Microbulbifer sp. GL-2: one gene and its partner. The protein of the gene in region 1 interacts with the protein of each later gene in a pairwise test. Links are inferred from orthologs where the notes say so. Each region holds a gene or a part of one and is shown in the gene's direction. Other genes may lie near its edges.

Region 1 (2,897 bases):
CCCTGCCCAGCTTCAATAAAGTGGCACGTCGCGCTCAGCGCCTATTAATCGGCTATGCCTGCGAGCTGCAGGTGGATGGCAATGGCCGTGTATTGATTCCACCCACCCTGCGCGAATATGCCGGATTGGAAAAAAAACTGATGCTGGTTGGGCAGGGCAAAAAATTAGAACTCTGGGGCGAGGAACGCTGGATGTCCTGGCTTGATGACAGTGAAGACGAGGAGGGAATGCCTGAGGAAATGGCTTCCCTCTCTTTATAAGGAGTACAGCGGGTGTCTCAAGAATTGCACCGCAGTGTGTTGTTGCGCGAGGCCGTGGACGCCCTGGTAACTGATCCGGACGGCTTTTACATAGACGGTACCTTTGGGCGCGGCGGTCACAGTGCCGCCATCCTCGAACAGCTGGGTCCCAACGGGAAATTGTTGGCGGTCGACAAGGACCCCCAAGCGATTGAATACGCAAAACAACGCTTCCAGTCTGAGTCGCGGTTTTCAATTTGGCACGGCTCTTTTGCCGATATGGACAGCGCCGCCGCCGAACAGGCGGGCAGGGTCAAGGGCATTTTGTTGGATCTGGGGGTTTCCTCGCCGCAATTGGATCAGGCCGAGCGCGGTTTCAGTTTTATGCAGGATGGTCCGCTGGATATGCGTATGGATACCAGCAGCGGTATCAGTGCGGCCCAGTGGGTGAATACCGAGGATGAGGCCGAGATGGTCAGGGTATTCAAGGAGTATGGAGAAGAGCGTTTCGCCCGTCGAATGGCTGCTGCTATCGTGCGTCGCCGTGCAGAGAAACCTTTTGAGCGCACACTGGATCTGGCTGAAGTAGTCAAGGAAGCCAATCCTGCGTGGGAGAAAGGCAAGCACCCCTCCACTCGGGTATTCCAGGCAATTCGCATCCATATCAATGGAGAGTTGGATGACCTGCGGAATGCGCTGGAGAAGTCGCTGCAGCTGCTGGAGCCGGGAGGCAGACTGGTCACCATCAGTTTTCACTCCCTGGAGGATCGCATGGTCAAACGTTTTATTCGCGAAAAAGAGCGTGGGCCGCAGCTGCCCCGTGGGCTTCCGGTGATGGACAGTCAGATTGCCAAATCCCTGCGCTCTGTCGGTAAAGCAGTAAAGGCCAAAGAGGTTGAAGTTGATGAAAACCTGCGCTCGCGTAGTGCCGTGATGCGGGTTGCGGAAAAGCTGTCAGGGAACTGAGGGGTATGCGCGGCAAAACACTGGTTGGTTTGGGGTGTTTGTGGCTGGCAGCAATAACCTCGGCTCTATCTGTGGTTTATTCCACTCAGCACAGCAGGGAATTAACCGCTGAGCTGGGTAGAGCGCAAAAAGCCCAGGATGAACTGCGCTACGAGCAGGAACGTTTGTTGTTGGAGCGGGGAGCCTGGTCTGCCTATAGCCGTGTTGAGAAGGTAGCTCGAGAAGAGTTGAAAATGCATGTACCAACGCCCTCTGATCAGGTGTTGGTAATACTCGATTGATTTAAACGCGGTGTGCTTTATACGAGTTGGTGCGGGAATTTAATGCACCTGTGGGCTTTGAATACCAGTCACTGGAATAAACATAAGAATTTTACGTTAAAAGCGTTTTTTGGGACGTAGTGTTCAAGCCGCGTTCCCAAGGAAATAGACCTCAGGGTGAAAATATAACGCCAACTGGAAAGATATGGGCGCAGTCAAGAAAGAACAGGTTCAACCGGGAATTGCCCGCTGGCGTTTTGTGCTGGTGGCAGCTCTGTTGTGCCTGCTTGCTTTGGCTCTGATATTACACCTGGCGCGCCTACAGGTTGTTCCTGCCACAGAGCGCGGTTACCAGTTCCTGCAGGATCAGGGGCGCGCGCGTACTATTCGCAGTGAGGAAATTGCCGCTTACAGGGGCTCCATAGTCGATCGTAATGGCGAATTACTGGCAGTCAGTACACCGGTACACAGCCTGTGGGCCAATCCGAAGCTCCTGAGTGGTAGCAGCGCCGAGAAGATAAGCCAATTAGCCAGGGCCCTGGAACTAAGTCCAGTTAAGCTCGCCGCGCGTCTGGAAAAATATCGCCATAAAGAGTTCATGTATCTCCGTCGCCACCTGACACCAGAGCAGGCTGACAAGGTACTCGATCTGGAGCTTTCTGGAGTTTTCAGCAAAAAGGAATACCGGCGTTTCTATCCTGCTGGCGAGGTGATTGCGCAGGTTTTGGGCTTTACCAATATTGATGATCGCGGCCAAGAAGGGCTTGAGTTGGCTTACGACAACTGGCTTTCCGGTCAACCTGGTGCTCAGCAAGTGGTCAAGGATCTGAAAGGCCGCACTGTGCAGGAACTGGCGATCCAGCGGGAGGCGCAGCCGGGCCAGGACTTGCGCCTGTCGATCGATATGCGCCTGCAGTATCTTGCCTATCGGGAGCTGAAGCGGGCTGTGGCAGAAAATGGTGCCGCCTCTGGCTTTATGGTAGTTCTCGATACCCTCAGTGGCGATGTACTGGCTATGGCCAATCAACCTTCTTTCAACCCAAATAATCGCCAGGGTGTGAAAGCAGCGGCCATGCGGAACCGTGCCTTGATCGACCAGTTTGAGCCCGGCTCTACCGTAAAGCCGCTTACTGTGCTGGCAGCCTTGGAAAGCGGTCGCTACCAGCCTCATACCCAGATCGATACCAGCCCCGGCTATATCCGTGTACCAGGCAAAACCCTGGTGGACCCGGTAAATTACGGCAAGCTGGACCTGACACGGATTATCACCAAGTCGAGCCAGGTGGGAATCACAAAAATTGCTCTGGACTTGGAACCAAATACAGTGCGCGAACTCTTTTACCGCTTGGGTTTGGGGGAGACGGTTGGCAGCGGATTTCCCGGAGAGACAGCGGGTATTCTACCCAGCCGCAGCCGCTGGCATCCAATCGAG
Region 2 (2,902 bases), 370 kb from region 1 along the record:
CCGGCGCCTCTACCGGCTCACGAGAAGCTCTTGAATTGCGCGATGGTGATAAGAGCCGTTACTTGGGTAAAGGCGTATTGAAGGCGGTTGAAAACATCAACACTGCCATCGCCGACTTGCTTAAGGGCATGGATGCAACCGATCAGCGCGCCCTGGATAAGGCGATGATCGATGCAGATGGTACTGAAAATAAAGCCAAGCTGGGTGCAAATGCAATCCTGGCGGTTTCCCTGGCGGCAGCCAAAGCGGCAGCAGCATCGAAGAAAATCCCGCTGTACCAACACATTGCTGAAGTAAATGGCACTGCTGGTGAGTACAGCATGCCGGTTCCCATGATGAATATTCTCAACGGTGGTGAGCACGCCGATAATAATGTGGATATCCAGGAGTTTATGGTACAGCCGGTAAAGGCCGATTCTTTTGCTGAAGCTCTCCGCCAAGGTGCCGAGATTTTCCACTCCCTGAAGGAAGTCCTTTCCAGCAATAATCTGAACACTGCTGTCGGTGATGAAGGTGGTTTCGCTCCTAATCTGCCTTCCAACGAAGCGGCTTTGAAAGTGATTGCTGAAGCGGTAGAAAAAGCCGGCTATACCCTGGGCGATGACATCACCCTGGCCTTGGATTGTGCTTCCTCCGAGTTCTACAAAGAGGGTCAATACGACCTGGCTGGTGAAGGCAAGCAATTCGATAGTGAAGGTTTCGCCAGCTATCTTGCCGATTTGTCAGCCAACTACCCCATCATTTCTATTGAAGATGGTATGGATGAGAGCGACTGGGATGGCTGGAAAGTGCTGACCGATAAAATTGGTGACAAGGTGCAGCTGGTAGGTGATGACCTATTTGTAACCAATACCAAAATCCTTAAGGAAGGTATCGAAAAGGGTGTTGGCAACTCTATCCTGATCAAGTTTAACCAGATTGGCTCCCTGTCTGAAACGCTGGATGCGATTAAGATGGCCAAAGATGCCGGTTATACGGCTGTGATTTCTCATCGCTCCGGCGAGACCGAAGACACTACTATTGCTGACCTGGCAGTTGCGACAGCGGCGGGTCAAATCAAAACTGGTTCCCTGTGCCGTTCCGATCGCGTAGCCAAGTACAACCGCCTGCTGCGTATCGAAGCTGAATTGAATGGTGCTGCTCCATACCGTGGCCGTGCTGAGTTCAAGTAATTACTACTTTTTAGCGTGCAGGCTGGAGGGGCGAATGAGCCTCTCCAGCCTGCTTTAATACGTTCAGCGAAATATCGTAAACCCGTATGAAATGGCTGCTGGCAATTCTTACCATCATACTGCTTGCTACTCAGTACCGATTCTGGGTCGGTGAAGGCAGTCTCGCCGAAGTTACCCGTCTTAAACGACAGCTTGACCAACAGCAGGAAAAGAACGCTGTCCTGATGCGAGAAAACCGTCAGTTATTGCGGGAAGTGCGAAGTCTCAAGGTGGGTACTGAAGGTGTCGAGGCTAAGGCACGCTATGACCTGGGTTTAATAAAGGAAGGGGAAACCCTGTTTATCTTCCTGGATTCGGAAGAGGCCAAAAAGTGATTACAGATTATTGGGTCGTAGTGCCTGCTGCCGGAGTTGGCAAACGTATGGGGGCCGACCGGCCCAAGCAGTATTTACCACTTCTCGGACAGCCCTTGTTGTCCCTGACGCTACGCAATATTTTAACTTGGCCGGGTATCGCTGGAATTGTTGTGGCTTTGTCTGGGGAGGATGACCTCTTCCGACACCTGAAAGAAGCTGCACACCCGCTGGTACACACTGTCACCGGTGGGGCTGAGCGCTCAGATTCTGTTCTCGCCGCATTGAAGTTTCTCTCTGAGCGGGAGGCTAATGATACTCCAGTGCTGGTCCACGATGCTGCGCGCCCCTGTGTAGCATTGGAGGACATTGCTGCTCTGTTGGATAGCGGTGTCTCTTCTACAGCTCTTTTGGCGCGACCTGCCAGTGATACGGTAAAGCTAAGCCGCCTTGAGGATAGAAAAAACTGCGTAGAAAAAACCCTGGACCGCCAACATATCTGGTTAGCACAAACTCCACAGCGTGCGCCACTGGGATTGTTGTACTCCTGTCTCAATCGCGCTCTTGAGCAGGGGCAAGCGGTTACTGATGAAGCCAGCGCGCTCGAGATCTTTGGTCACTCGCCGCAACTTGTTGCGGGGCAAGGCGACAACATTAAAGTGACTCACCCCTCCGATATTATGGTGGCTGAGGCCATCCTGCGTTTGCGCTATGCGCCCACAGAGGATAATCGATAGTGAGTTTTCGAATTGGTCAGGGCTTTGATGTGCATGCGTTTTGCCCTGGTGGCCATGTTGTACTCGGCGGAGTAAAAATCCCCCATGAACTCGGCCTAAAGGCCCATTCCGACGGGGATGTACTCCTACATGCCCTGACTGATGCTTTGCTTGGGGCCCTGGCTCTTGGAGATATTGGCTACCATTTTCCCGACACTGATGAGCGGTATGCTGGTGCTGATAGCCGTACTTTGTTGCGGCATGTTTTAGCATTGCTTGAGGAAAAGGGGTATCACCTGGTGAATGCGGATACTACCTTGATTGCCCAGGCGCCCAAGATGGCACCATATATTGAAGCGATGCGTGGAAATATTGCCGAGGACTGCGGTGTGGATATTGCGGATATCAGTGTGAAGGCAACAACTACTGAAAAGTTAGGTTTTACCGGGCGTCGCGAGGGTATAGCAGCCCAGGCAGTTGTCCTGCTCGAGCGTAATCATGCCTGAAGCCTGGAACCTGAATTGGCCCCGTGCTTTGGGCGGGGCGGCAATCTCCGCAGATTTCCGTACTGAACCGGAAGATTTTGTTGTTGATGAACTGGCGTTTCCCGAGACTTGTGATGGTGGTGAACACGTATACCTGCACATCAAAAAGCGAGGTG

What was found. Proteins that work in one complex are often made in the same cells at the same time.
Region 2: the proteins of ftsL (region 1) and GL2_RS13370 interact in binary tests that used the Escherichia coli proteins (3 or more experiments, as listed by UniProt). The link is inferred for Microbulbifer sp. GL-2 from one-to-one orthologs.

Annotation. Positions count from the first base shown.
Region 1 is NZ_AP019807.1:2,707,292-2,710,188, forward strand. What follows is about bases 24-2,848. They hold ftsL (cell division protein FtsL), read left to right. Parts: upstream 24-1,210; coding sequence 1,211-1,486; downstream 1,487-2,848. Other genes in these bases: mraZ (division/cell wall cluster transcriptional repressor MraZ), read left to right, coding at 24-260; rsmH (16S rRNA (cytosine(1402)-N(4))-methyltransferase RsmH), read left to right, coding at 273-1,205; GL2_RS11805 (penicillin-binding protein 2), read left to right, coding at 1,671-2,848. In the rest of the region: more of mraZ, read left to right, coding at 1-23; more of GL2_RS11805, read left to right, coding at 2,849-2,897. UniProt on the Escherichia coli protein: Essential cell division protein. May link together the upstream cell division proteins, which are predominantly cytoplasmic, with the downstream cell division proteins, which are predominantly periplasmic.
Region 2 is NZ_AP019807.1:3,073,061-3,075,962, forward strand. Bases 73-2,902 are described here. They hold GL2_RS13370 (septum formation initiator family protein), read left to right. Parts: upstream 73-1,258; coding sequence 1,259-1,546; downstream 1,547-2,902. Other genes in these bases: eno (phosphopyruvate hydratase), read left to right, coding at 73-1,172; ispD (2-C-methyl-D-erythritol 4-phosphate cytidylyltransferase), read left to right, coding at 1,543-2,262; ispF (2-C-methyl-D-erythritol 2,4-cyclodiphosphate synthase), read left to right, coding at 2,262-2,747; truD (tRNA pseudouridine(13) synthase TruD), read left to right, coding at 2,740-2,902. Also shown: more of eno, read left to right, coding at 1-72. UniProt on the Escherichia coli protein: Essential cell division protein. May link together the upstream cell division proteins, which are predominantly cytoplasmic, with the downstream cell division proteins, which are predominantly periplasmic.